DNA from 2 places in the Microbulbifer discodermiae genome. Region 2 is predicted to be linked to the other one. Evidence: predicted binding sites of a transcription regulator. Region 2 holds the regulator's gene; the other holds the start of a gene.
The links. Region 2 encodes sigma-54, which starts transcription at its own class of promoters, with help from an activator protein. Its sites were predicted from a motif close to TGGCACANNNNTTGCNNT; they were not measured.
Positions count from the first base shown of each region.

Region 1: AB1S50_RS15885 (RtcB family protein) is a predicted target of sigma-54. The motif match lies at 3,223-3,240, and genes of this name have one in related genera.

Region 1 covers NZ_JBFLAB010000054.1:19,744-27,576, forward strand. Annotated here, with positions in the region: gene AB1S50_RS15880 (slipin family protein) at 1-1,128, opposite strand, end outside; gene AB1S50_RS15885 (RtcB family protein) at 1,934-3,166, opposite strand; gene rtcR (RNA repair transcriptional activator RtcR) at 3,387-4,991, shown strand; tRNA gene AB1S50_RS15895 (tRNA-Met) at 5,349-5,424, shown strand; tRNA gene AB1S50_RS15900 (tRNA-Asp) at 6,041-6,114, shown strand; tRNA gene AB1S50_RS15905 (tRNA-Lys) at 6,134-6,207, shown strand; tRNA gene AB1S50_RS15910 (tRNA-Trp) at 6,224-6,296, shown strand; tRNA gene AB1S50_RS15915 (tRNA-Asn) at 6,304-6,378, shown strand; tRNA gene AB1S50_RS15920 (tRNA-His) at 6,387-6,461, shown strand; tRNA gene AB1S50_RS15925 (tRNA-Arg) at 6,479-6,547, shown strand; gene AB1S50_RS15930 (HNH endonuclease) at 6,588-7,145, shown strand; gene AB1S50_RS15935 (YifB family Mg chelatase-like AAA ATPase) at 7,202-7,833, opposite strand, start outside.
Region 2 covers NZ_JBFLAB010000001.1:93,825-101,657, forward strand. Annotated here, with positions in the region: gene AB1S50_RS00375 (KpsF/GutQ family sugar-phosphate isomerase) at 1-962, shown strand, start outside; gene AB1S50_RS00380 (KdsC family phosphatase) at 978-1,544, shown strand; gene lptC (LPS export ABC transporter periplasmic protein LptC) at 1,627-2,193, shown strand; gene lptA (lipopolysaccharide transport periplasmic protein LptA) at 2,180-2,722, shown strand; gene lptB (LPS export ABC transporter ATP-binding protein) at 2,818-3,543, shown strand; gene AB1S50_RS00400 (RNA polymerase factor sigma-54) at 3,793-5,235, shown strand; gene hpf (ribosome hibernation-promoting factor, HPF/YfiA family) at 5,844-6,134, shown strand; gene ptsN (PTS IIA-like nitrogen regulatory protein PtsN) at 6,138-6,599, shown strand; gene rapZ (RNase adapter RapZ) at 6,702-7,562, shown strand; gene AB1S50_RS00420 (HPr family phosphocarrier protein) at 7,594-7,833, shown strand, end outside.

The DNA.
Region 1 (7,833 bases), on a different contig from region 2:
CAGCACACTATCGAGCCCGCCGTATACGGAAATCTTGTCGATACGCGCACTGACCCGCTCCAATGCCTCCAGTTCCTTCAAGCGCAAGAGCACCGGGTTGTTGTCCATCATCTTGGCTGTGTTGTGCAGGGCGCGCATAGCCTGGGTTTCCTCCCGGCGTTTGATAAGGTTGGCCTCCGATTCCTTTTGTGCCTCCACCACCTGATTCAGGATCAGCTTCATATCACCGGGCAGGATGATGTCCTTCACCCCAACACTGACAGCCTCGATACCGTATTGCGCCAGTTTGTCGCGGATACCCGTAGCGATGGCAATGTTCAGATGATCCTTGTCCGCAAGTAAGCTGTCCAGGGTCTGAGTGCCGACCGTTTCGCGTAAATGCAACTGTAACTCCCGATAGATAAACGCCTTGCTGTCATTGAGCTTTAAAGACACCGTTTGCGGATCGGTGATTCTATAGGTTCCGGTCAAATTGATGCGCAGGCTGACCCGGTCCTTGGTCAGGATTTCCTGGCCATTTACCTCGATAGTGTGCAACCGCAGATCCAGTAATTTTACGGTCACTGATCGATTGTATTTCCAGTAGCCATAGCAGCCCGGCTGGAGCAGTTGTTCCAGCTTGCCGTTGACCGTGAGCAAACCAACATGTTCATCGGGCACTTCGCTATAGCTGATGGCGTAGGCGGCCGTGCGAATCTTGCCGATCGCTAAACCCCGGCCGAGCAGGCCGAGCAGTTTTTTGTCGATCGTGTAGTCCTGGGTAATATCCACTATGTCCACACGCACTGAGCCACCGCCTTTCCAAATAGCGCGGAAACTTCCGGGCGGCCAAATATCCACCAGGTGATTGTCCCGGTAAAAAAGCCCGACTTGATGGTCGGACAGCTCGTAGGAGTGCAGGTGATCAGCAAAGAGATCCCCATAGGTTTTTACCAGAAATTTTGCCTTGGCTTCATCGAAGGCACCTTGGGTGATATCGTGGGTCAGCACCCGCACAGGACCGCCGAACAGTGGGATCCTGCTGCGCCCTGGGGGCAATACTTTTTCGAAGCGGTTGCGACGAAAGACCAGTGCCCGCTCGTGATCCGCCACATCGACGGTTTTCCAGAGTTTGAATAAAGACTTCATAGCAGAGTTCTTTTTTATTAATTCTATGTTCGGGTGGGGCTCGGCCGGCCACAGTGTGGCCTATCGTTTGTACAGGATGGAACCTGGAAACAGCGGTTTTAGAGGGGCTCCCGCTCGACTCGTCCTGAGTCCGGGAGTTGCTATCCCTGGCCCCAAGAGCACCCTCTTAAAACGTATTTCCAGGTCGCATCGTGCAAACCCACGAAAGGCGACACTGTAGCCAGCGGGCCGCTTCATATGGGCCACCAACCTGTGAAGGTTGGATTTCCAATATTTAAAACGGCATCCGGGCCCCGGTTAGATTTCAACAAGATATTTCAGCTTGTGGGGATTCGAACCCCAGGCTCTCGCCTTTACCAGGGAGTCGTTTTTGAGACGACGGTACTTTGGCAGGAATTGAACCTGCGACAGATCGATCCAAGTCGATTGCTCTACCCAACTGAGCTACAAAGTTGATGTTTGAGGACTTATCCCGTCGGTACACCCGCTGTCAGTGACAGTGGTGCCGGGCCGGCATACAGAGCCGGTTCCGCTGACTGAACAAGACCGCCCAAACGCTGTTGTGGGAGCGGTAACCCTAGCAGGCTGTTGAAATTCGAAGAATTTCGACGCCTGCTACCGGAATATGGATGTTCCGGCAAAATCGGCGACGCCTAAGTCGTTGATTTTGGGAGAAAAGTGAAAATCACATTTTTCGCTTTTCGTGTTTTGAAACAGGCAGGATGCCTTTTTCAACAACCTGCTAGTGACTGCCCGCTCCCCTATTCCTGCTGTCTACGCCCCTGTGTCAACAGGTGGGGGCATATTAACCCTTGACGCAAACCACCTGCTTTAGGGTGTAAACGATTTCCACCAGGTCCCTCTGTGCCGCCATAACTTTCTCGATGGGCTTGTAGGCTGAAGGGGTCTCGTCGATCACGCCGGCGTCCTTGCGGCATTCCACATCGGCGGTGGCGGCGAGGTGTTCTTCCAGTGACACCAGTTTTTTTGCCTTGGTGCGGGACATGACCCGCCCTGCACCGTGACTACAGCTACAAAAGCTCTCTTCGTTGCCCAGCCCGCGCACAATAAAAGATCTTGCGCCCATGCTACCGGGAATAATGCCCATTTCACCGGCGCGCGCCCGCACCGCGCCCTTGCGGGTCACCAGTACGTCTTTGCCGTAGTGGTGCTCGCGGGACACATAGTTGTGGTGGCAATTCACCGCTTCCTGTCGCGCGTCGAACTGCATACCCAATGCCTGGGTCACGGCGCCGATCACCCGTGCCATCATTACTTCGCGGTTGATGCGGGCGAAGTTTTGCGCCCACTCCACAGCCTGCACATACTCGTCGAAGTGCTCTGTGCCCTCGGGGAAATACGCCAGGTCTCTGTCCGGCAGCTGAATATGCCAGCGCTCCATATCCCGCTTGGCCTGTTCGATAAAGTAGGTGCCGATACGGTTGCCCACGCCACGGGAACCGCTGTGCAACATCAGCCATACACTGCCGTGCTCATCCAGGCACATCTCGATAAAGTGATTGCCGGTGCCGAGCGTGCCCAGATGGTTGATGTTGTTGGTATTTTTCAACACCGGATGCCGCTCCTTCAGCGCTTCAAACCGGGCCGCCAGGGGTGCCCAGCCAGCCGACACATCTTCCGGCACATCGGCCCAGGCGCCCTTGTCCCGCCCTCTTTTTCCCCGCAGGCCCGCGCTGCGGCCGTGGGGCACGGCGCGCTCAATCGCACTGCGCACCCCGGCCAGGTTGTCCGGCAGCTGTGCCGCGCTGAGACTGGTGCGGACCGCCATCATGCCGCAGCCGATATCCACGCCCACCGCGGCGGGGATCACCGCACCCAGGGTCGGTACCACGCTGCCGATAGTGGCGCCCTTGCCCAGATGCACGTCAGGCATGGCCGCCACCCATTTGTGAATAAACGGCATGCGTGAGATGTTGCACAGCTGCGCCTTCGCCTCCTCCTCGAAGGGCACACCCAGAGTCCAGGACTTAATGGGTACCCCACCCGCCTGCATGACTTCATACGACATGGGCGTCATGGTGTCTCTCCTTTTGATAATGCTCTGCTTGTTCATAGGCTTGGTTTGTCACTGATATAGCGAAAAGGATGCCAACCTGCGCAGTTATTTTCTGATTGACCATAACTATATGTTTTTTATGGATATTTTTTTCATAAGAAATTACGCAGAGCAATTTATAGACAGGTGATAAGTCCTATGAATATATCTTTTTTGATAGATGTCTTATATTCTGGATAGCATGAAAACAATAGCTATCAGCATTCTTGGTACCAGTAAGGACCGGCGCGGTAAGGGCGACAAGCGCTGGGACAAGTGGCGACCCAATATTTCCATGTGCCAGCACGATGACCTGTTGATCGATCGGCTGGAACTTCTGTTCGACAACCACGCTCAGGGCCTGGCAAATCAGGTTACCGAAGATATAGCGCGGGTCTCCCCGGAAACAGAGGTGGTCCACCACCGGGTGAACTTCCGCGACCCCTGGGATTTTGAAAGCGTCTATAGCAACTTACTGGATTTCGCCCGCGCCTATACCTTCGAGCCCGAATACGAGCAGTACCTGGTGCATATCACCACTGGCACCCATGTGACTCAAATCTGCCTGTACCTCCTCACGGAAGCCGGCTATTTTCCCGGGCGTTTGTTGCAGACTGCGCCGGCGCGCAATAACAGTAATCTGCCCGGGCAATACCAGGTGATCGACCTGGATTTATCCAAGTACGACCAGATCGCCTCCCGTTTCCAAAAGGAGCACCGGGAGGGCACCAGCTATCTGAAAGGTGGAATCGAGACCAAGAACCCGGCTTTTAACCGCATGATCGAACAGGTGGAGCAAGTGTCCATCCGTTCCGATGCGCCCATCCTGATCACCGGCCCCACCGGAGCGGGCAAGTCCCAGCTGGCGCGGCGAATCTTTGAGCTGCGCAAACAGCGCGGGCAGCTGGAGGGCGGTCTGGTGGCGGTTAACTGCGCTACGCTGCGGGGTGAAAATGCCATGTCGGCCCTGTTTGGCCATCGCAAGGGTGCCTTTACCGGCGCCACCACCCAGCGCCCCGGTTTGCTGATGGAAGCCGATAAAGGCTTACTGTTTCTCGATGAGATCGGCGAACTGGGGTTGGATGAGCAGGCGATGTTACTCCGTGCACTGGAGCACAAGTGCTTTATGCCTTTTGGCGCAGACCGGGAAGTGACAAGTAACTTTCAGCTTATTGCCGGCACCAACCGGGACCTGGCCCAGCTCAGTTGCGAGGGGAAATTCCGTGCGGACCTGTTGGCACGTATCGACTTATGGACCTACCGGTTACCCTCCCTGCGCGAACGTATCGAAGACCTGGAGCCCAATATCGAGTTTGAGTTGGAGACCTTCGCAAGAAAATCCGGTTATGTTGTGTCCTTCAGCAAGGAGGCGCGGGCAGCTTACCTGCGCTTTGGTTGCTCGCCGGAAGCCACCTGGCCCGCCAATTTTCGCGATCTCAATGCCAGTATTGTCCGTATGGGCACCCTGGCTGACGGCGGTCGCATCACTACCGCCGTAGTGGAGGAGGAGATTCAGCGGCTGCGGCACAAGTGGCGGAGGCGCGATCAGTCCCCGGCGGATTTGCGGCAATGCATCGAGAGTTTGCTCGGTCCCGGGCGCTGCGAGACTATGGATTACTATGACCAGATCAAGCTCGCCGGTGTTATCCAGGTATGCCAGGCGTCCAACTCCATGGCGGAGGCCGGAAGAAAACTCTTCGGGGTGAGCCGGACTGCGAAGAAATCCAGTAACGACTCCCACCGGGTGCGTCAGTTATTGGAGAAATACGGGCTCAGGTTTGAACAGCTGTCAAAAGACAAAAACTGATAGCTGCGCGGGTCTGCGTCGACGTTCGCCCGGCGGTGGTACGTATTTGCAGCAGGTGAACCCGCCAACTTATTTAGCAGGGCAATATTGGGGAAGTTCTGGAATAACCAACTATGGTAGCGCTGGCGATTTTTATCCGCTATAGTTGCAGCGATTTTTTGGAGGAAGTTAGTGAGAAATTTACGTACGCATATAAATTCAGGTGTTGACACCGCCCCGGCCGGGCAGCGGTGGCACCTGATATGTGTGGAGATAAATCCGCGTTAACTGCCTTCTGCATTTCAGAAGGCTGCGAGCCTTCTGGAGTTGGTACTAAAAACCCCCGCAGGTTCGCCTCCGGGGGTTTTTGTTTGTTGAGGTCCGATAGCTCATCTGGTAAGAGCGCCTGCCTCATAAGGGGGGGGAAGCAGTTCGAGTCTGCTGCGGACCACCAATTTTTTAAGGATACTATGCCTACGAAAGTGCTTGAAACGGGACAAACCTGAGCGCATGAATCAGCGCCGCAACTGGCCCCGAGCCCAATTTTTCGAGATACCGGATACGGTGGGATAGCACTCGGGTTGCAAATAGTTAACCTGTTGAAAAATAAGAATTTTTTATAGAAGAAAGTGTTGTCAGATAAATTTTTGTGGTAACTTAAAAAGCAATTGACAGCAAGTGGTTGACTTGTTGGAGTAAAGTTAAAGTCGATATCGGCAGCGCGAGTTTTTAAGGTGACAGCAGTGTTTAACAGATATCAGCAATTATGCGGTAAGACCCGGGGCCTGGGGCTAAACTCCTGTACCTGTTTGCTGCCCAATCGTTTTATACATTGGCCATTTAATCCTGGGAAAGGGATCAGGATTCAGAATGGTTTTCACATAGAAGTGTAGCTTGGCCTGTCCGGTCGGCTATACGCCAACCGGATAAGATCGCAAAAAACGATTGAACCCGGTTGGCTCCCCGCCATCCGGGTTTTTTGTTGGCGGGCTAAAAGTGCGCTGGCACTGACACCCAGCTGTTTTTTTACAATTTGGTCGCTTTTTTAGTATGGGGCAGTGGCCTGTTATGCCCGGTTCGCGTAGAGGCTTTTCGCATCTACCCGTCGAGCAGGATACCGCGGGTTCGAATCCCGCACCGGGCACTATTTTAGAGTGCAGCGTAGGAGGTTGGCCGATCGGCGCTAGGCACCGGACTTTTAATCCGGCACAGGCGGGTTCGATTCCCGTGCCTCCTACAGTGTGATTTAAATTACGTCGGTAGCTCAATTGGCAGGGCAGCGGTTTCCAAAACCGCAGGTTGCAGGTTTGAGGCCTGCCCGACGTGTCAATTTTGGCGAGTAGCAGAGTGGTAATGCGCCCGGCTGTTAACCGGGAGATCGGCGGTTCGATCCCGTCCTCGCCAGCCAGTTTTGTGGTGACCTTGGCCGAATGGTTAGGCGCGGGATTGTGGCTCCCGTATACATCGGTTCAATTCCGGTAGGTCACCCCATATTTTCTTTTGATCTCGTGGCCAAACGGCAAGGCACCAGCGTGCGAAGCTGGGGATTTCAGGTTCAAGTCCTGCCGGGAGTACCAAGCAAAAATTGCATTAAGAATAATTGACAGGACCAAGGTGATGGAACAAGTACTCTACCTCGACGCCGCTGGAATGCCACAGTCGTGGATGCGGCTCGAAGAGGCTGCCCGCCTGTACGCCAAGGATCAGGTTTTGTGGGAACTGGGCACTCTCACTTCCGTACTGCGCGGTGGTACTCGCCGCTGTGGCGCCCGTTCGGAGTTGGCCGTTGCGTCAGTGATTGCCGGTCGCGGAATTCAAGGCCGCGGTTTCCGCAAAACACCGACACTCACCAACGCCAACCTCTTCGCAAGGGATCAGTATTTGTGCCTCTATTGTGGTGAAAAATTCCCAGCCAGGGCATTGACCCGCGATCATATCATCCCCACTTCGCGCGGGGGTGCGAACAGCTGGGAAAATACATGTGCAGCGTGCCGTCGGTGCAACAATGTAAAGGGTGCGCGAACACCGGAAGAAGCAAAGATGGAATTGCTGGCATTGCCCTTTACACCCAACAGGTTTGAGGCATTACTGTTGGAGGGTCGGAATATCATTGTGGACCAGATGGAGTATTTGCGTGCCGGTCTCAGTGACAATCGCAACTGGCTGGCCAGCTGACCCTTCCATCGCACTATGAAGTGTTGTCACAACAGGGCCCAAACAGCTGTGGCTACCTAGCAGGTTGTTTGGGCCCTGTCCAGATTCCGGTAGGCCAGTGCCTCTGCAATCTGCTCGGTGCCGATATTTTTCATATTGATGAGATCCGCCAGGGTGCGGGCGACTTTAAGCACCCGGTGGTAGCTGCGGGCAGACAGTCCCAGTTGCTCCAGCGAACGGCTTAGCAATGCCCGCTCTCTGGGCCCCAGTGGGCAGTACTTATCCAGTTCGGCGCCGGCCAGTTGGGCGTTGATTTTCCCCTGCCGTTCCAGTTGCCGTGTCCTTGCCCGCGCGACCCGCTCCCCTACGCTTGCGGAGGGCTCACCGGGTGGCGCCTGCTGCAATTCACTGGCGGGTAAGCTGGTGACTTCGGCATGCATGTCGATGCGGTCCAACAAGGGGCCTGAAAGCTTGCCGCGATAGCGCTGTATCTGATCCGGTGTGCAGCGGCAGCGGACTTCGCCCAAATATCCGCAGGGGCAGGGGTTCATGGCCGCCACCAGTTGGAAATCTGCGGGGAAGGTGACCTGGGCCCGCGCCCGGGAAATCCGTACTTCGCCACTCTCCAGCGGTTCCCGCAGTATCTCCAATGCGTGACGGGGAAACTCCGGTAATTCGTCCAGAAATAATACGCCCCGGTGGGCCAGGG
Region 2 (7,833 bases):
ACCTTATATTGCAGGCGGGGCGCCGCACTGTACGCATGGAAAATGCCGCGGTTGCCGCCCTGGAAAGCCGTATCGACGAGAATTTTAAACGCGCCTGTGAACAGATTTTACAGTGCCGCGGACGCACCATTGTCACCGGCATGGGTAAATCGGGCCATATCGGCAAGAAGATCGCCGCCACCCTCGCCAGTACCGGCACCCCCAGTTTCTTTGTGCATCCGGGCGAAGCCAGCCACGGCGACCTGGGCATGATTACACGCGACGATCTGGTGATCGCCATATCCAATTCCGGCTCCTCCGCGGAAGTGTTGACCCTGCTCCCCCTGCTGAAGCGGCTGGGCACCCCCTTGATCAGCATGGCCGGCAAGGCCGACTCACCCCTTGCCCAGGCCGCCGACGTCAACCTGGACATTGCGGTGGAAACCGAGGCCTGCCCGCTCAACCTCGCCCCAACCTCCTCTACCACAGTGACCCTGGTCATGGGCGATGCACTGGCGGTGGCTCTGCTGGAAGCGCGCGGTTTTACCGCGCAGGATTTTGCCTTCTCGCACCCCGGCGGCGCCCTCGGGCGGCGCCTGCTGCTAAAAGTCGAGGATGTGATGCACCGCGGCGACGAATTGCCGCAGGTCTTCCCGGAAACACCGCTGTACCAGGCGCTGCTCGAAATGACCAGCAAAGGCTTTGGCATGACCACTGTGGTCGACCGACAGGGCACTCTGTTGGGCGTCTTTACCGATGGCGACCTGCGCCGGGTAATCGACCACAAGGTTGAACTGGACAGTGCCACCATGGCAGAAGTCATGAGCCGCTACCCCAAGACGGTCGCGGCCAACACTCTCGCCGCCGAGGCACTCGGGGTCATGGAGGACAACCGGATTACAGCACTGGTGGTGGAGGACGACGCCCACCATCCCATTGGTGTGCTGCATATGCACGATATACTGCGCGCCGGCGTAATCTGATCAGGACGGTAAATCGTGAGCTCAAAAACAAATTCGAAAGAAAAAATTGAACGCCAGCTGTCCAGGGTGCACCACCTGATACTGGATGTGGACGGCGTGCTGACCGATGGCAAACTGTACTTTGACAACAATGGCAATGAGCTGAAGACTTTCCACACGCTGGACGGCCACGGTATCAAAATGTTGCAGAAGTCCGGTGTGCAAGTGGCCATCATTACCGGGCGGCGCAGCAGTGTAGTGGAACGACGGGCGCATGATCTGGGAGTCCACAAGCTGATCCAGGGCCGCGAAGACAAACTCACTGCCCTGCACGAACTGTTTGCCCAGGAAGGGTGTCGGATGGAAGACATGGCTTATGTGGGGGACGACTATCCCGACCTGACGGTAATGACGCGGGTGGGATGCCCCATCGCAGTGCCCAACGCCGCGCCGCCAGTGCGCGAGAGAGCAATATGGGTCACCGAGGCCCGGGGTGGCGAAGGCGCGGTGCGGGAAGTCTGCGACCGGATCATGCGGGTGCAGGGCACTTTCGCAGCCGCCCTGGCCCCCTATATTGACACAGACACCCCCATTGGAAAGTGAGACAGAATAACGCATTGGCTGTCTCATCGGGCTCGGGGCCACCTTTGGGTCCGGGCGCGAAAATGTTTGACGGAGGAACCCTATGCGCAGCTGGTTGCCGCTGTTCATCCTCGCCACGCTGATTGGCGTCAGCCTCTGGTACGCCGACAGTGCCCCGGAGCAACTGCTGGGCAAAAGGCCCACCCAGCAGGAGAAAAACCGTGCTGCGGACCTGGTGATTCGCGATGCCCACACACGCCACTTCGACACTGAAGGCGCGCTGGCGTACATAGTCAACGCGGAGCAAATCACTTATTTTCAGTTTGCCCGTCGCGACCAGGCCGACCTGGCCGAGCCCCGCATCGTGTTCTATCAGGACGATAGACCCAAATGGCTTACAGAATCCAGACAGGGCATCGCATACAATAACGGCCAGAAAGTGGAACTGAGCGGCGATGTGGTCATCAACGAATTACCCGAGCCAGGCGGCCTGACGCTGGAGACCCAGGCCATAACCGTTTTGCCGCAACAGGAATTCGCCGAGACCGACAAACTTGTTACCATTACCTCCGGCACCAGCATAACGGAAGGCATTGGTATGCACGCACTGTTGAAAGAGAATCGGGTGAAAATCCTCTCCGAGGTAAAGAGTACCTATGAAAGCGATTAGTTACCTGGTGCCGGCCTTGTGTGCGGCCCTGCCAATGCTTTCCGGGCCGGCACTGGCACTGCCGGAAGACCGGGAACAGCCGGTCAGGATTCTCGCACACAATCTGGACGCCGATGGCGGCACCAACCTAACCATCTACAGCGGCGATGTGGTGATCACCCAGGGGTCGCTGCAAATTCACGCAGACCGGGTCGAAGCCCACCTGAGTGAAGGGGGCAAAATCCGGCGGGTGATCGCGGTGGGCAAGCCGGCGCGCTTCCAGCAGCAAATGGCGCAGAGCACAGTCCCGGTCAAAGCCCGCGCCCAGCGTATCGAATACACTGTGAAAACCGCCGAGCTGCTCCTCACCGGCAGTGCCCATGTGGACCGTGACGGCAATACCCTGGCCGCCGAGCGCATTGACTACGATCTCAACAGTGAGCAGATGCAGGCCAAGGGACAATCCGACGGTGGCAGGGTTGAGATGATCTGGAAGCCGGAAACACAAAACAACGGGCAATCCACCGACGATACAGCCCAAAGCCAGTAACACCCTGCGCTGTTACCCTAGAAATTTGCGACCCGCTCCCCCTGGCACCCTGGGTGCCGCTGCAGGAGCCGGGTGGGAAGTAAGTGGAAGACACTATGCCGACGCTGAAAGCGTTACACCTCGCCAAGCAGTACAACAAAAGGAAGGTTGTACAGGACGTCTCGGTAAGCGTCAGCAGCTCCCAGGTGGTGGGACTGTTGGGCCCCAATGGCGCCGGTAAAACCACCTGCTTCTACATGATCGCAGGCCTGGTACGGGCCGATGCCGGACAGGTGATGATCGACAATCTGGATATCACCCGCCTGTCGATGCACGGCCGGGCGCGCAGGGGTATCGGCTACCTGCCGCAGGAGGCATCGGTGTTCCGCCGCCTGACGGTGCGCGACAACATTCTCGCCATCCTCGAGACACGCCGGGACCTGAGCAGGGCCGACCGCCTGCAGCAACTGCGTGAACTGATGCAGGAATTCAATATTACCCATATCGAAAAGAGCCTGGGTATGGCGCTTTCGGGTGGCGAGCGTCGCCGGGTGGAGATAGCCCGCGCGCTGGCCACGGATCCCGACTTCGTGTTGCTGGATGAACCCTTTGCCGGGGTGGACCCCATCTCCGTCAAAGACATCAAACAGATAATTCGCCATCTGCGCGATCGCGGTATCGGGGTCTTGATCACGGATCACAATGTACGCGAAACGCTGGATATCTGCGAAACCGCCTACATAGTCAGTGAGGGCCATATCATCGCCGCCGGCACTCCGGCGGAAGTACTGGCCAACCAGCAGGTCCGGGAGGTCTATCTGGGTCACGAGTTTACCATCTAGCTGGTTGTCGAAAGCCCTCCCTGGCTTCCCTCAATCTGGCGTGTCCGCAACCCCTCCACGGCAAATCAAGTAGCTCACGCTTGATTTGCCGCGGCCCGATTACATTGGGGCGCCCATATTTACCCAGCCTTTCCCTCGCCCATTCCAAGCGGCACAGTTATTGCTTGTAATTGACCAGTCAGGAGTTTAGTCTGCTTCCTCGTCTCCCTAAAGACGATTCCTCCGCCGACTCAGTGTGCGACTCCTGGTATGAAGCAGTCCCTGCAGCTAAAACTCGGTACCCAGCTGACCATGACCCCTCAGCTGCAACAGGCCATTCGCCTATTGCAGTTGTCGACGCCCGACCTGCAGCAGGAAATCCAGTCCATACTCGACAGCAACCCACTACTTGAGGCGGACCAGGAGGAGCCTTCCGAGTGGTCCGGGGAGCAGCGGGAGCCCGAGCGGGGTACCGACAGCAGCGATGAGCGCACCACCGAAGAGGGCGACTGGAGCCAGGACATCCCCAGCGAGCTGCCGGTGGACACCCGCTGGGACGATATCTATGGCGGAGGCAGCTACAGTGGGGGCTTCGACACCGGGGACGAACTCTCCACCGAGCAGGGCAATGCCACCCCCGACAATCTCCGCAGCCATCTCTTGTGGCAATTGAACCTCACCACCCTCTCGGTGGAAGACAAGCGCATCGCGGAAAATCTTATCGACTGCATCTCTCCCAGCGGGTTTCTGCTCTCCAGCGTCGAAGAACTGGGCGCAGCACTGGGCGTCGACACCGACGATGTCGTGGCGGTGCTGAAAACGGTGCAACAGCTCGACCCGGCTGGCTGCGGAGCCCGCGATCTGCGCGAGTGTCTGCTGCTGCAACTGCGCCAGTTACCGGCAGACACCCCCTGGCTGAAACAGGCCCAGACCCTGGTAGGCGAGCACCTGCAGCTTCTGGGCAAGCGGGATTTTCGCCAGCTCAGCCGCCGCACCCGCCTCAGCGAGGCCCAGTTGGGTGAAGTCGTACGGCTGATCCAAACCCTCAATCCGCACCCTGGGATCGCATTTGACAATGATCAGCCCCAGTACCTGGTGCCCGACGTGGTGGTCACCCGGAAACAGCAACGCTGGCTGGTGGAACTGAACCCGGAAGCCACGCCGCGACTGAGAATCAACGGTAACTATGCCTCCATGATCAGGCGGGCCGACAAATCCAGCGACAATAACTTTCTGCGGGACAACCTGCAGGAAGCGCGCTGGTTTCTGAAGAGTCTGCGGAGCCGCAATGAAACCCTGCTGAAGGTCGCCTCCAGTATCGTTGACAGGCAGCGCGATTTTTTTGAACTGGGGCCGGAGGCGATGAAACCCATGATCCTGGCGGATATCGCCGAAACCATCGGCATGCATGAATCGACCATCTCCCGGGTCACCGCCAACAAATATATGCTGACGCCGCGCGGCACCTTCGAACTCAAGTACTTCTTTTCCAATCAGGTCAGCACCGATTCCGGGGAAGAGGCATCCTCAACAGCCATCCGCGCCATCATCCGCAAGCTGATCGACGCCGAATCACCCCGCAAGCCATTGTCCGACAATAAAATTGCTCAGGAACTCGGCCAGAGCGGGGTCAAGGTGGCCCGCCGCACCGTGGCCAAGTACCGCGAGTCCATGGGAATCCCCTCATCCAGCGAGCGCAAGAGACTGGTCTAGGGCCTGTTCACACTACCTGAGTTGGCCCTGCTGCTACTGATTTGGTGGCCTGTACGGCAGGAATTGCGCAATGTGGTGGACCCACATAAGCAATTTCTAACGCCGCAAGGCACGAAACCAGGGGCAGCCCTTCGGGTTGTGCCGGAAAAGGCGCCACTCTTCGTTGCTCGTCGCTCATTTGGAACAACCAAACTTCTCCCCTCGTGCCTCGATTGGCCCCTTTTCTGTCACAACAGGGCCAACTCAGGTAGTGTGAACAGGCCCTAGGAAACCCAATCGCTGAGAGATTATCGACTGGATTGTCGCCCTTGAAAACCTGTGCGATTACGCGAAATCGGTTACTTTTCAAAAGCTTGCAACGGTCTCCACCGGCGGTGGCACTGTCTCAGGACGCCCCGCCCCGCCAAGCTGCAAGACCCCCGGTTACAGCTCCGGGCCCGGGGTCACCAATTCGAGACACCAATCTGTCGCCGACAGATAAATCAACCCGGCGCATCTCCAAACCCCCGACTTTGAGTGTATCCTTCCATTTTGGCGTACTTCCTAGTAGGGTTGCCGCCCTGGCGGAGCTAGCGCCAGCAAGCAATACTCTCTTTGAGGAGAATTCCATGCAGATCAACATCAGTGGCCGCCACCTGGAACTGACCCCGGCTCTGCGCGATTACTGTCGTGAAAAACTGGAACGGCTCTCCCACCACAACGATTTGATCACCAGCGTCCAGATCACCCTGTCCATCGAGCGGGAGCTTCAGCGCTCCGAAGCGCTGATACACGTGAACGGGGCCGAAATCTTCGCCAATTCCGAAGCGGACGACATGTACGCTGCAATCGATGCACTGACCGACAAACTTGACCGGCAGTTGGTAAAACATAAAGAAAAGTTGCGCAAGCACCGCTAAGTTATGATCCTGGAAGCATTACTCTCACCCACCCTGAGTCTGTGCAAACTGCCGGGAAGCAGCAAAAAAAAGCTGCTCCTGAACATCGCCCAAGCCATCGCCGAACAGTATCCGCAACTGGACGCCGATACCGTGTTCAACCGGCTTATCGCCCGGGAGCGGCTGGGTTCCACCGGCATCGGTGAGGGAGTGGCAATTCCCCACTGCCGCCTCCCCGGTTGCGAAGGGCCCATTGGCGTTCTGTGTACTACCGACCCAGCAGTGGATTTTGACTCTGCTGACCGCCAGCCAGTCGACCTGCTGTTTGCCCTATTGGTGCCGGAAAACTCCGAGCAACAGCACCTGGAAACCCTGGCCGAGATAGCGGCACTGTTCAGCGACAGCCGGGTTAGAACCAAATTACGTCGAGCCCAGAGTGGCGACGAGCTGTACGCACTGGCAATTGACAGCGCTGCCGCCGCATAATGCACCAGTGGTGAGAATTATTGCCGCCCGGGACAGAGCTCAAACCCACCTGTCATACCCCGTTTGCATGAGGCGGCAAGCCAGTCACAAAGGGATTTCCCCATGCGCGTGGTCATCATCAGCGGTCGTTCCGGTTCCGGCAAGAGTTCTGCGCTGCAGTTGCTGGAGGACGTCGGCTTCAACTGTATCGACAATATTCCCGCCAGCCTGCTGCCGGAGCTGATCAACCGGGTCCGGGAACAGCAACGCGGAGAGGAGACCAGCCTGGCGCTCGGCATCGACGCGCGGAATCTGTGGCAGGACATCCAGCAGGCCCCGGAAGTCATCGAGAAACTGCGTACGAGCGGGGTCAAATGCGACGTCTTCTATCTGGATGCCCGCTCGCCGGTGCTGGTCCAGCGTTTCAGCGAGACCCGCCGCAAACACCCCCTGAGCGACAATCGCACCCATCTGGTCGAGGCGCTGAACCGCGAGAAGGAGCTGCTGGCCCCGCTCGCCGCCATGGCCGACCTGGTGATCGATACCAGCAGCCTCAGCCTGCACCAGCTCCGTGAACTGGTAAAAAACCGCGTCGTGGGCGACGACTCCCCCGAGATGGCAATACTGTTCCAGTCGTTCGGGTTTAAACACGGCGTACCGATTGATGCCGACCTGGTGTTTGACCTGCGCTGCCTGCCCAACCCCTACTGGGTGGCGGAACTGCGCAATAAAACCGGTCTCGATCCGGAGGTGGTGGAGTTTTTGCGCCAGCACCCGGAAACCGGGGCCATGCAGAGCGATATCACCCACTTCCTGCAGCGCTGGCTGCCGTCGTATCAGAAGAGCAACCGCAGCTACACCTGCGTAGCCATCGGTTGTACCGGGGGGCGCCACCGCTCTGTCTACATGGTTGAACAGCTGGCTGGGATATTCCGGGAGCAGTTCCGCAACATCCAGATTCGCCACCGGGAGCAACAGAAATAATTCGTCAATCCCCCGCAAGTCGCAGAAAAAGATGCTGAAAAACCGTCTGCTCATCGTCAATAAACTCGGACTGCACGCGCGCGCCGCAAGCAAGTTTGCGCAGACCTCCGCGCGCTTCGAGGCGGATATCAGGGTCCACTGTCGCGGCAAGTCCGTCGATGGCAAGAGTGTCATGGCACTGATGCTGCTGGCTGCAGCCAAAGGCACAGAGCTGGAACTGGAAGTGTGTGGTGCAGATGAGGATGTCGCGCTCGCCGCCATCAGCTCACTG